Regions from separate parts of the Cupriavidus sp. UME77 genome, predicted to be linked through region 2. Evidence: predicted binding sites of a transcription regulator. Region 2 holds the regulator's gene; each other region holds the start of a gene.
The links. The regulator FNR, encoded in region 2, switches genes on or off when oxygen is low (the NO sensors DNR and NnrR bind a similar motif). The targets are predictions, from matches to a motif close to TTGATNNNNATCAA.
Positions count from the first base shown of each region.

Region 1 (4,358 bases), on a different contig from region 2:
GCAGCCATGGCTCATCGAACCGCGCTGCCGCCGTGAGGCGAGGTCTTACCCGATCCGCGCCTTACTCCTCGATCACCGCGTTGGTGAAGACTTCCTGCACGTCGTCCAGGTTTTCCAGGGCGTCGAGCAGCTTTTGCATCTTGATGGCGTCGTCGCCGGTGAAGCTGACTTCGTTCTGCGGCTTCATCGTGACGTCGGCCATCTCGGCCTTGAAGCCCGCGGCTTCCAGCGCGGTCTTGACCGTGCCGAAATCATTGGGCGGGCACAGCACTTCGATCGAGCCGTCGTCGTTGGTGACCACGTCATCGGCGCCGGCTTCCAGCGCGGCTTCCATCAGCTTGTCCTCGGGCGTGCCGGGGGCAAACAGGAACTGGCCGCAATGGGTGAACATGAACGCCACCGAGCCTTCCGCGCCCATGTTGCCGCCGTTCTTGGAGAAGGCATGGCGCACTTCGGCGACGGTACGGGTACGGTTATCGGTCAGGCAGTCGACGATGATCGCTGCACCGGCAAGGCCGTAGCCCTCGTAGCGGATCTCTTCGTAGTTGACGCCTTCCAGGCCACCCACGCCGCGCTGGATGGCGCGCTGGATGTTGTCCTTGGGCATGTTCGCATCCATTGCCTTGTCCATGGACAGGCGCAGGCGCGGGTTGGAGTCGGGATCAGCGCCGCCGAGCTTCGCGGCGACGGTGATTTCCTTGATCAGGCGGGTCCAGACCTTGCCGCGCTTGGAGTCAGCCGCGGCCTTCTTGTGTTTGATATTGGCCCATTTTGAGTGACCGGCCATGATTCTCTCCGAAGCGGAAAATGTTTGACGCGCGCGCCTTGGCTTTGCGCGCCGGCTGTGCCGGGCGGGCAACGGGTGCTCGCTGGCGGCTCGCCGGGTGGTTTATGTGTCTGTGAGCCGGCCTTGGGGGCTGGCATAATCAGCCCAGCATTTTATCACGCGGCCCCGCCGCCGCTGGCCTCCCGATCACGGGAGCCGCCGGGAAGGGCGGGGACGGTCGCGGCGAAAGCGCCGCGCGGCTTGCCAACCAGAGAGACCATGGCCGAACCCATCATCATCGCCAAGAACGCCGAGCTGGAACTTGCCCTGCTGCCCGAGATGGGCAACCGGCACGGCCTGATCACCGGCGCCACTGGCACCGGCAAGACCGTGACCCTGCAAAGCCTGGCCCAGGGCTTCTCCCGGCTGGGCGTGCCGGTTTTCATGGCCGACGTCAAAGGTGACCTGACCGGCATTTCCCAGCCGGGCAAGCTCTCCGACAAGCTCAAGGCCCGCCTGGCCGAGCTCGGCCTGCCCGAGCCGGTATGGGGCGCCTGCCCCACCACCCTGTGGGATGTGTTCGGGCAAAAGGGCCATCCCGTGCGCGCCACGGTCTCCCATATGGGGCCGCTGCTGCTGTCGCGCATGCTGGAACTCAACGACACCCAGCAAGGCGTGCTCAACCTGGTTTTCCGCATCGCCGACGCCAACGGGCTGCTGCTGCTCGACGCCAAGGACCTGCGCGCCATGCTGCAGTATGTGGGCGACAACGCCGGGCAGTTCACCACCGAATACGGCAATATCTCCGCGGCCTCGATCGGGGCCATCCAGCGCGGGCTGATGGCGCTGGAGTCGCAAGGCGCCGACGTGTTCTTCGGCGAACCCATGCTCAACCTGGACGACTTCATCCAGACCGAGAACGGGCAGGGCGTGGTGAATATCCTGGCCGCCGACAAGCTGCTGAATTCGCCCAAGCTCTACGCCACTTTCCTGCTCTGGCTGTTGTCGGAGCTGTTCGAGAAACTGCCCGAGGCGGGGGATCTTGACAAGCCCAAGCTGGTGTTCTTTTTCGACGAGGCGCACCTGCTGTTCAACGACGCGCCCAAGGCCCTGCTCGACAAGATCGAGCAGGTGGTGCGGCTGATCCGCTCCAAGGGCGTTGGCGTGTATTTCGTTACGCAGAATCCTGTCGACATCCCCGATACCGTGCTGGGCCAACTCGGCAACCGCGTGCAGCACGCGCTGCGCGCCTTCACGCCGCGTGACCAGAAAGCCGTCAAGGTGGCGGCCACCACCATGCGGGCCAAGCCGGGGCTGGACCTGGAGAAGGCCATCGGGGAACTCGGCGTGGGCGAGGCGCTGGTTTCATTGCTGGACGCCAAGGGCATCCCCGGCATCACGGAGCGCGCCTGGGTGCTGGCGCCCGGCAGCCGGATCGGCCCGATCACCGACGACGAGCGCAAACAGTTGCTGGCGAACTCGCTGGTGGCTGGCACCTATGAGCAGACCATCGATCGCGAGTCGGCCTACGAGAAGCTCAAGGGCCGTGCCGCCGTGCCTGGGTCTGCTCCCACCGCTGGCGGCAGCGGCGCACCCGCGCCCGTGCCCACGGCCGGCCAGCCGGAAGCCCCGGCCGCACAGGGCGGCGGCTGGCTGGACCAGGCGGGCGAGATCTTCGGCGGGCTGACCAAGGGCACGGGCAAGACCGGGCGCGGCGACTCCATCCTGGAGTCGATGGCCAAGTCGGCCGCGCGCACGGTAGGCTCGCAGGTCGGGCGCGAGCTGATTCGCGGCGTGCTGGGCAGCTTGCTGGGCTCGGGCAAGAAGAAGTAGGCGGCGGCGCCCCTGGGCCACGCCGGTGTGCCACGCCCGGCGAGACGGGCGGGCGCGGCGCATAGCCACAGCACGGTATCGGCCAGCCGGTCCGTCTGCGATAACGCGCCGCGGGCGGGACTTGCCTCTTAGCGGCGTTGCGCCGCTGCCTCGTCTTCCCGCATCTTGCGCAGGAACAGCCGGGTGAAGAACCAGCCCATGCCGATGATGAAGGCGATGACGGCCAGGCTCATCAGCCCGGTGGGGGTCGAAAACAGGATCTTCAAGGCTGCCATGTGGGTCTCCCAGGTCAGGTGAGGCACACCGTCCGGTGTGCCTCTGCCGACAGTCTAGGGAGGGCTGGGGCCGGGGAGATTGAGGCCGGTCAAGCCGGGCGCAGACAGCGTCCGCATTGATCCCGTATTGGTCCCGTGTTGGTCCCGCATTGGGCCCGGAGCGTGGGACCGGACCCTGGCAGGCGGTGAAAACTCAGTTCTTGGTGCCGAACAGCCGGTCGCCCGCGTCGCCGAGGCCGGGGATGATGTAGGCGTGCTCGTCCAGGTGGCTGTCCAGGGAGGCGACGAACAGTTTCACGCCGGGATGTGCCTTCTGGAATACTTCGACGCCTTCCGGCGCTGCCACCAGCGCCACGAACGTAATCGCATCGTCCTTGACACCGCGGCGCTTGAGCACGTCCACCGCATGCGCGGCGGAGTAGCCGGTGGCGACCATCGGGTCGCACAGGATAAAGCTGCGGTCTTCCACGTCGGGCAGGCGCACCAGGTATTCCACCGGGCGGTGCTGGTCGTCGCGGTAGACGCCGATATGGCCGATGCGGGCCGAGGGAATCAGCTCGACCAGGCCGTCGCTCATGCCCACGCCGGCGCGCAGCACCGGCACGATGGTGAGTTTCTTGCCGGCGATCACCGGCGCGTCCAGCTCCACCAAGGGTGTCTCGATGCGGCGCGTGGTCAGCGGCAGGTCGCGCGTGATTTCATAGCCCATCAGCAGCGTGATCTCCCGCAGCAGCTCGCGGAACGTGCGCGTGGAGGTGTCCTTGTCGCGCATATGGGAGAGCTTGTGCTGGATCAGCGGGTGATCGAGGATGTACAGCTTGGGGAAACGCGGATCTTGCTTCATGGCGGGTAGTCGGCGGGAGTGGGCGCGGGGGCCCGTTGCAGCCGGATTGTAATGGATGCGGAGCCGCGCGCCCCCGGCGATCCTCCCGCCGCAAGCGCGCAGCCCCGCCCGCGCTCAATCCACCGTGATGCTGGCGCTCTTGGCGACCTTGCCGAATTTCTCGTACTCGGACAGCGTCAGCGACTGCAGGTCAGCCGCGCTCGAGCCCTTGGGGTTGAAGCCTGCCTGCCCGAGCTTGTCCTTCACGTCCGCATTGCCCAGCGCCGCGCTGAAGGCGGCATTGAGTGCCTGCACCACCGGCGCGGGCAGCCCTGCCGGGCCGTACACGCCGAACCACGGCTCGACGGCGTAGCCTGCCAGGCCAGCCTCGGCCAGCGTAGGCACGTTCGGCAGCGCTGGCGAGCGGCTCTTGCCGGCCACCGCCAGCGCGCGCAGCTTGCCGCCCTGGATGTGCGGCAGCGAGGCGGGCAGGTTGTCGAACATCACCTGCACGTGGCCGCCCAGCATGTCGTTGATGGCTGGGCTGCTGCCTTTGTATGGCACATGGGTCAGGCCGGTTTGCGTCATCTGCGAGAACATCGCGCCCGCCAGGTGCATGGACGTGCCGGTGCCCGCGGTGGCGTAGGTCAGGCCGGGATGG
Region 1 is NZ_LZZU01000080.1:11,004-15,361, forward strand. It holds gene A9975_RS30785 (YebC/PmpR family DNA-binding transcriptional regulator) at 62-787, opposite strand; gene A9975_RS30790 (helicase HerA-like C-terminal domain-containing protein) at 1,046-2,599, shown strand; gene A9975_RS30795 (DUF3149 domain-containing protein) at 2,728-2,874, opposite strand; gene upp (uracil phosphoribosyltransferase) at 3,068-3,718, opposite strand; gene A9975_RS30805 (tripartite tricarboxylate transporter substrate binding protein) at 3,833-4,358, opposite strand, start outside.
Region 1: A9975_RS30795 (DUF3149 domain-containing protein) is a predicted target of FNR. The motif match lies at 2,954-2,967, and genes of this name have one in related genera.

Region 2 (4,358 bases):
GCGCAGCAATCCACCCGCGCCCCGGGCGGCGAGCCGCTCCAGCCAACCCGTACCCGTGGTGCGCCCGCGCAACATCCACAAGCCCGACAATGCCAGCATCACACTGCCGATCCCGAACAACCAGCGCTGCAGCGGCAGGTACTGTGCCTTCCAGACGCCAGCGCCAAGGGCGCCCAGCAAGCCTCCCAGCACCGCATACATGCTCAGCCGCCCGGCATGCATGACAAGCAGTTCCAGCAACCAATGGCCGGGACGCCGGAGCACCGTGGCAGGCACGCGCGCAACGCCGCCCTGCTCCGCCGCCAGCGCGATCCCGCCGCACATGGCGGCGCAGTGCACGCCGCCCAGCAAAGCCAGGGTAAATACGCTGATAAGCACGCCTATGGTCAACTTCTCCTCCCAATCACACAATCGCAACGTCCGGCGCGGTAAAATGCGGAGAACGCGCCCCCGCAGCTCCAAGAGGCGCTATCAACATGAAGCTTGGCGCCCGCGTACATCAGCGCGCTCGCAAAACATGACGACGGGCACGGCAAGCCGCGCTGCACAGATAGCGCACTGCCGCAAGACCCGCGCGCCAGGCCGATGTGGATAGCGCTTCCAACCGACGACTCTCAACGTCAAGCTCTCAACTCAATGCGCCTGCCACATCGCGCTTGATTGACTGCGCTAAACCGACAGGCCCCAATTGCTCACCACCATTCCCATTACCGAGATGTCGCCCCGCTGCTCCACTTGCTCGCTCGGCCAGCTCTGCCTGCCCGTCGGCATGTCGCAGCAGGACCTCGAAAAGATGGATACGCTGGTCCAGGACCGGGTGCGCGTACGCAAGGGCGAAACCCTGTACCGCCTCGGCGACCCTCTCACCGCCGTCTACGCGATCCGCTTCGGCACGCTCAAGACCCACCTGACAATGGAAGACGGCCGCTCGCAGATCACGGGCTTCCACCTTCCCGGCGAAGTCGTCGGCCTCGACGGCCTTGGCGAGATGCAGCACGCGTCGGACGCCACCGCGCTGGAAGATACCGAAGTCTGCGTGGTGCGCTTTGGCGATCTCCAGACGCTGTCCAACGTCCTGCCTTCCCTGCAGCATCAGTTCATGCGCCTGATGAGCAAGGAGATCTCGCAGGACCAGGTCATGTTGATCACGCTCGGATCGATGCGCGCCGAGGAGCGGCTTGCCGCTTTCCTGATCAACCTGTCCGAGCGCTTGTCCGCGCGCGGCTATTCGGCCTCCGAATTTGTGCTGCGCATGAGCCGCGAGGAAATCGGCAGCTACCTGGGGCTCAAGCTCGAAACTGTCAGCCGCCTGTTCTCGCGCTTTGCGGAAGCCGGCCTGATCCAGATTCGCCAGCGCCACGTCAAGCTGGTCGACATGGTGGGGATCAAGCAGATCGTCAACAAGTCCTGCTGACGCGCTCGTCGCGCGCCGCCCTCGCCCGCGGCGGATCGCCGCGATGCCGCGCCTGCTGGCCTGAACCGGCAAGGCGCGCATCACAATCACTCCAGCTCGTCCGTGTCCGCCAGCCGCGTGGGCATGGTGTACAGCGTCAAGCCGCTCGACAGCGAGCACAGCACCCACGCGATCAGGAAGCCCACGGTGTAGACCGCCTCCCGCGATGCCTCGACCGGCTGGCCGAAGAAGCGCAGGTCACCGGGATCGACCATGGAGAATACCAGCGCGGTCGTCAGCCCGGCGACCAGGAAAGCGGGCCACAGCACCCACATCAGCCAGCGTAGTCTCATGATCACCTCGCTTGCGCCGCGACCGGCGCTGCCTGGCGCGCGCTGCCCGCCTTCTCGACCACCAGGCCGTGGCGAGCGACCCCTTCCTCAATGGGCGGATCCGGGTGGGTCATGGCCAGCCAGATCGTGACCCCGCAGGCCACCATGGCAACGAACGGCCCACTCATCAGCAGCCACGGCCATGGCTCCTTCCACCAGGGATTGCTTTGCTGCGTCATCTGGCCTCCTCTAGTTCTAGATCGCGTATGTAGCGTACGGATTGGTGTATCCAGCGTCCCCCGCCGCCTCATAGATTGCGCGGCACGATAAAGCTGGTGCTCTGTCGAATCTCCGCGCCATGCGCCCCCGCGCCCTCGTCGGGCACCGCGGTCACCGTGACCTCGATCTTGTGCGTGCCCTGCGCCGCGGACTCGATCGGCACGCGCACCCGGATGGGAATCAGGCGATTGGACGTGGGCTCCAGGTTGCCGGCAGCGTGATCATATTCCACGGCCAGGCCCTTGAGCTCATCGCTGCCCGCGCTGACGGCGACGCGCATTGGCGCCTCTGTCGTGTTGATCAGTTGCAGCCGATACACGTTCTCGATCCAGCGCCCTTCCACTTCCCGCCCCAGCGCGCCGCGGTCGCGGATGATATCGACCTTGAGCGGCGTACGCATGGCCAGCGAGGCCATGAAGCCGGCGACCAGCGCCAGCCAGATCACCGAGTAGATCACCGTGCGTGGCCGCACCAGGCGCTTGCGCGCCACGCTCTCGGAGAGCGCGCTGCGCATGGCGTTCTCGGACGTATAGCGGATCAGCCCGCGCGGGTAAGCCATCTTGTCCATGACCTGGTTGCAGGCGTCGATACAGGCGCCGCAGCCAATGCAGTCGTACTGCAGGCCATCGCGGATATCGATGCCAGTAGGACAGACCTGCACGCAGATGCTGCAATTCACGCACGAGCCCAGCCCGGCGGCCTTGTGGTCCGCCTTGCGCGAGCGGCTGCCGCGCGGCTCGCCGCGGCCCACGTCATAGGTGACCACATAGGTGTCGCGATCCACCATCACGCTCTGGAAGCGCGCATACGGGCACATGTACTTGCAGACCTGCTCGCGCATGAAGCCGGCGTTGCCCCAGGTGGCAAACGAGTAAAACAGCATCCAGAACGTCTGCCACGGACCCAGCGAGAGGCTCAGCACCTGCGCGCCGAGCGTGCGAATGGGCGAGAAGTAGCCGACGAAGGTAAAGCCCGTCCATAGCGCGATCACGATCCAGAGCGTGTGCTTGGTGGCCTTCAGGCGCAGCTTGCGTACGCTCCAGGGGTCGCCGTCCAGGCGGATGCGGGCAAAGCGGTCGCCTTCCACATGCCGCTCGATCCACATGAAGATCTCGGTGTACACCGTCTGCGGACAAGCGTAGCCGCAGAACAGCCGCCCCGCGATCGCCGTGAAGAGAAACAGCGACACCGCGGAGATCACCAGCAGCACGGCAAGGTAGATCACGTCCTGGGGCCACAGCACCAGGCCGAATATATAGAACTTGCGCGCGCCGAGATCGAACAACATGGCCTGGCGGCCATTCCACTGCAGCCAGGGCATGCCATAGAAGAACAGCTGGGTCAGGACCACCATCCAGACCCGCCAGCTCGAGAACGCACCCGACACCGAACGCGGATAGATCTTGCGGCGGACTTCGTACAGGGTCTCGTCCGACGTTTCCGCGTCCGCCGAGTCAGGTGCGGGCGCGCGCAGCGGCGCCCACGCGGCGCCATTCCTTTCAAGCGGCTCCGGTCCGGGGGCGTTCATGGGCGAACACCCTCGCCGCGGTGCGAACCCGGCTGACAAGCACAAGCATGGTGGCTCATTGCCTGCCCCCCTCGCCTGCACCGCCGCCGGTGTTGGACAGGCCCCAGACATAGGCCGTCAACATGCGGATACGCTCCGGCGTGAGGATTTCCTCGTGCGCCGGCATATGGTTGTTATGACCCTTCAGGATGGCATCGACGATGTTCGCCTCCGAGCTGCCGTACAGCCACACGCGGTCCGACAGGTTAGGCGCGCCAAGCGCCTGGTTGCCCTTGCCGGAGGAGCCATGGCAGGCCGCGCAGGTGGACTTGAACGTGCTCTCGCCGCGCGAGGCGCGGATCGGGTCGGAAGACAGGCCGGACAGCGAACGCACGTATTGCGCCACGTCGCCAGCGAGCTTGCCGTCGATGGTCGAGGCGAACGACGGCATCACGCCGTTGCGGCCCTTGGTAATGGTCTGCGTGATGGTCTCGGGATCTCCGCCGTACAGCCAGTCGTTGTCGGTCAGGTTGGGAAAGCCGCGGCTGCCGCGCGCATCGGAGCCGTGGCATTGCGCGCAGTAGTTGAGAAACAGGCGTTGGCCGATCTCGCGCGCCGCCGGGTCGGCCGCCACCTGCTTGACGTCCATCTGCATGTACTTGCCATAGACCTCGCGCTGCAGTTGCTCGGCTGCCTGGCGGTGCGCCTCCAGCTCAACCCGGCTGGAGGTCTTGAGCACGCCGGCGTAGGAACCCAGGCCGGGGTACAGCACCAGGTAACCCAGGCCAAAGATGCATGCCAGCAGGAACATCCACATCCACCAGCGTGGCAGCGGGTTGTTCAGCTC
Region 2 is NZ_LZZU01000060.1:30,564-34,921, forward strand. It holds gene A9975_RS23870 (sulfite exporter TauE/SafE family protein) at 1-390, opposite strand, end outside; gene fnr (fumarate/nitrate reduction transcriptional regulator Fnr) at 689-1,414, shown strand; gene A9975_RS23880 (hypothetical protein) at 1,501-1,746, opposite strand; gene A9975_RS23885 (hypothetical protein) at 1,749-1,964, opposite strand; gene ccoG (cytochrome c oxidase accessory protein CcoG) at 2,033-3,532, opposite strand; gene ccoP (cytochrome-c oxidase, cbb3-type subunit III) at 3,588-4,358, opposite strand, start outside.

Region 3 (4,358 bases), on a different contig from region 2:
CGCAAGAGCCTACGGATGGCCCGATGATCAGGCTGTCCAGCGCCGCCGAATAGCCCGGCGGCAGGCCAGGCGCGGCCAGCGGGTGCAGGCGCCCATCGGCGTCCACACGCAGCACGGACGCGATCACGGAGGGTGCCACGCGTTGTACTTCTTCGCAGATCAACTCCATCACGGCGGGCAGCGGCTGCTCCATCACCATGGCTTGCAGTACCTTTCGCTGCAGCATCTCGTAGGTCCGCTGCTGGGTGATGTCGGAGAGGATGACGATGGCGTGATGCCGGTCGCCGGTGGCGCTGACCAGATGGCGCACGGTGGCGCTGACCCAGAGTGCGTTGCCGTCGCGCGCATACACCAGGGCCTCGTGGCGCTCGCCGCCCGGGGATGAGCGCTGGGCATGCAGGCGCTGCATCACGCCGGGATCGGTGAACTCGCCGGCCAGTATCTCGCGCGGGGTCTTGCCCCTGAGCTCGCAGGGCTTGTAGCCCAGCATGCGTGTGAGCCCGGCGTTGGCGTACACGATGTGCCAGTCAGCATCGACCACCAGCACGGCACTGTCGATCTCGTCGGCAATGACCGATAGCAACGGGTGATCGTCGCGGCTGGCATCCGGGTGGTTGGCCACCTTTACCAGCAACGTGCGCAGTGTCACGTCTCCCAGGCGGGTGCTGGATTCCGCGACATGGCCAAAGCGAAGTTCGCCATCCGGCCTCAGGATCTGGACGGCGGGCAAGGGCTGGGCACGCTGTGCGTCGGTATCCGGCAGCTTTTGCACGAGCGCCTCCACGTTCATGCCGAAGACTTGCGTACGGGATGCGCCATAGAGTGCCTCCGCAGCAGCGTTCAGGAAGATCACCTTGTTGTCCGTGTTCAGAATGAAGACGGCATCGGTGGCTTGCTCGAGCGAATTGCGGAACAACTGATGGGGGTCGGCTATGCTGAGCGCTTTGTCTCTATCTGGCATGAGTGAGGTAAACGTCGCTAACGACCGAGGATGCCTGCCTTGCCCGGGTGGGGCTCGCGGGACATTGACTCGGCTCTGAAGCAGGTATCGGCATCCAGTTGCGGATCCTGAAGTACTTTTTTTGCGCCAGGCGTTTCTCGGCGCAGGCCTCGCGCTCCGATGGCTTGGCATAATTGCGCCCTGTCTTGACGGGGCGATGCGCGCGCCGTCCCCTTTTGCATCGATCGATGCCGGGATTCTTCATGATCATCTGCGCTGGCGTTGGCCCCGGGCACCTCGACTTCCTGACCCATGGCGTGGCGGAACTGATCCGTGGCGCCGACATCGTGGCCGGCTTCGACACGGTCATCGACGCCGTCCGCCCTCTGGTGCCGCCGGCGGCCCAGGTGGTCACCATGGGATACCAGGACCAGGTGGAGCGGCTCGCCTGGGTTGCCGCCGAGCACCATGGCGGCCGGCGCTGCGTGGTGCTGTTCATGGGCGACATGCATTTCAGCGGTTTCCAGTACCTGGAGCGGGTCGAGCGGGCATGCGGCCATCCGGTGGATACCGTGCCGGGCATCTCTTCGGCCCAGGTGCTGGCCGCGCGCGGCAAGGTTTGCTTTGACGAGACCACCTTCCTGACTTTTCACCGGCGCGGAGAGCTGGAGCCGTTCAAGCGCCATCTGGTGCACGTGCTGGCGGACCAGCGCAACGCCATTGTGATTCCGCGCCCGTGGGATTTCATGCCCAGCGATATCGCCGCCTGGCTGGTGGCGCAGGGCGTGCCGCCCGAGCATCCGGTCGAGGTCTGGGAGAATCTGACGCTGGCCGATGCGGACTGGCGTGGCACGCTGGCCAGTTGCACGCTGGCGTTCACCGATATGAGCATCATGCTGATCCGTGCGCTGGCGCCAATGGCCAGCCAGATCGAGCCGCCGCCGCTTGCGTAGCCCCGCGCGCCGGCCGCGCCCCGGCAGGGTCTCGGCGTTGATCTGCCGCAATTCGCCCGCATTGCCCGCTTGCGCTGCCCCGCGCACGGAGTAGAGTCCATTTTCGGATAGTCGGAGAAACGCCTGCAACCGTGTGCAGGGGGCTCCAGATCGGAGGGAAAACATCATGGATTTCAAGACCGTGCTGGTCGAACTCGGTGCCGACCCCGGCTGTGCGGATCGCGTCAACCTGGCGGCGGAACTGGCGCAGCGCTCGGCCGGCCATGTGATCGGGGTGACGGCCACCGGCATGCGGCTGGAGCCGTTCCGGGGCGCGGGCGACGAGGCGGGATACTACGCGGAACTGGCCCGGCGCCAGTTGCTGGCGCAAGGCGCCGAAGCCAGCGCCGCATTTCATCGGGCCATGAGCGAAGCGGCGCCCGGCGTGGGCTTCACCCACCGGGTCATCGAGGATGACGTGGGCTGGGCGCTGGTCCAGCAAGGGCGGGTGGCGGACGTGGTTGTCCTGGCCCGCTTGCCCGGACCGGAGTCCATTCCCGTGCTGGTGGCACAGACCCCGGAATATGTGTTGCTCAACACCGGCCGCCCGGTGCTGCTGGTGCCGCCGGGCGTGCGGCATCTGCCCTGCGAGCATGTTGCCATCGCATGGGATGGTGGGCGGGAAGCTGCACGGGCCGTGGCCGATGCGATGCCCCTGCTGCGCCTGGCCAAGCGTGTCACCGTCGTGTCGGCGTCCAGCACGCATGACGGCTCGGCGACCCACGGCATGCCCGATGTGCCCGGTGCGCACGCCGGCCTGCGCGATCACCTGGCGCGCCAGGGCGTTACCAGCGTCATGCACGCCGTGCAAGGCAGCCACGGGGTCGGCCAGTTGCTGCTGGAGGCGGTGGCGCACTTGCGGGCCGACCTGCTGGTGGCGGGTGGCTATGGGCACGCCCGGTTGCGTGAACTGGTCACTGGCGGCACCACCCGCACCCTGATGCGCCACGCCGGCATTCCGGTGTTGATGTCGCATTGAAGGCCGGTTTCGGCTGGCATCAATATACTTTTTGATATAATATTCAGCCGTATATTGATTAGCAGGCCGGGGTCTCGCCCGGCCTTTGCCGAACCCATGCAAGCGGCTTCTCCCTCCCTGAGCCTGGACACGATGCGCGCCGCCGCGGGCGACGCCACCGCCATGCTGCGCGCCCTCGCCAATGAAGACAGGCTGCTGCTGCTTTGCCAGCTCAGCCAGGGCGAGATGTCGGTGGGCGAACTCGAAGCGCTGCTCGGCATCCACCAACCCACCTTGTCGCAGCAACTCGGTGTGCTGCGCGCGGAAGGGCTGGTCAACACGCGGCGCGATGGCAAGCGGATTTTTTACGCGGTTGCCGATGCGCGGGTGCTGGCCGTGCTCGAAACGCTCTACGCCTTGTATTGCCCCGCTGAAATTGCCCCACTGAATGAAGGAGCCACTGGCCATGATCATTGACTGGACACACTTCACGCCCTGGTCCGCGCTGGGCGGGGGCTTGCTGATTGGCCTGGCCGCCGCCGCGCTCGTGCTGCTCAACGGGCGCATCGCGGGCATCAGCGGCATCGTTGGTGGCTTGCTGCGGCCAACGCGCGCGGAAGCGGGCTGGCGTATCGCCTTTGTGCTTGGCCTGCTGGCGGCGCCGCTGCTCTGGCGCCTGTTCGGCGCACTGCCGCAGATCCGGGTCCATGCCGGCGCCGGCCTGCTGGCCGTGGCCGGCTTGCTGGTGGGATTGGGCACGCGCTACGGCGCTGGCTGCACCAGCGGGCATGGCGTTTGCGGGCTGTCGCGGCTCTCGCCACGCTCGCTGGCGGCCACCGCGGCCTTCATGGCGGCCGGTTTTGCGACTGTCTTTGTCGCACGGCATCTGCTCGGAGCATGAGGAGCGATATGAACCGCCTTTCTTCCTTGTTGATCTCGCTGGCCTCTGGCCTGGTGTTTGGCCTCGGGCTGATCCTGGCCGGCATGGCCAATCCGGACAAGGTGCTCGGATTCCTTGACCTTGCCGGGCGCTGGGATCCCTCGCTGGCGCTGGTGATGGGCGGCGCCATCGCGGTGGGCGTGGTGGCGTTCGGCATCGCCCGGCGGCGTGCCATCTCGTTGCTGGGCTTGCCTATGCAACTGCCGGCGTCGCGCCGGATTGACCGGCGCCTGCTTGGCGGTAGCCTGTTGTTCGGCGTGGGCTGGGGGCTGGCGGGGATCTGCCCGGGGCCCGCGCTGGTACTGCTGGGCGCGGGCGCATGGCAAGGCGCAGTCTTTGTGCTGGCCATGCTGGCCGGCATGGCGCTGTTCGAGTGGCTAGAATGGCTGGGGCGCGGCCGCGCTTTGGCCGGCAAGGCATTAACTGGGCATTAACTGGGCATTAAACGGACATGAACCGGACATTAACCGGACAACAGGAGTCATCCATCGATGCGAACTGATGAGGTCATCGACGAGGCCGAAGTAG
Region 3 is NZ_LZZU01000007.1:49,774-54,131, forward strand. It holds gene A9975_RS03365 (EAL domain-containing protein) at 1-961, opposite strand, end outside; gene A9975_RS03370 (cobalt-precorrin-7 (C(5))-methyltransferase) at 1,204-1,893, shown strand; gene A9975_RS03375 (universal stress protein) at 2,060-2,911, shown strand; gene A9975_RS03380 (metalloregulator ArsR/SmtB family transcription factor) at 3,044-3,367, shown strand; gene A9975_RS03385 (YeeE/YedE family protein) at 3,357-3,791, shown strand; gene A9975_RS03390 (DUF6691 family protein) at 3,800-4,264, shown strand; gene A9975_RS03395 (cation diffusion facilitator family transporter) at 4,322-4,358, shown strand, end outside.
Region 3: A9975_RS03375 (universal stress protein) is a predicted target of FNR. The motif match lies at 1,931-1,944, and genes of this name have one in related genera.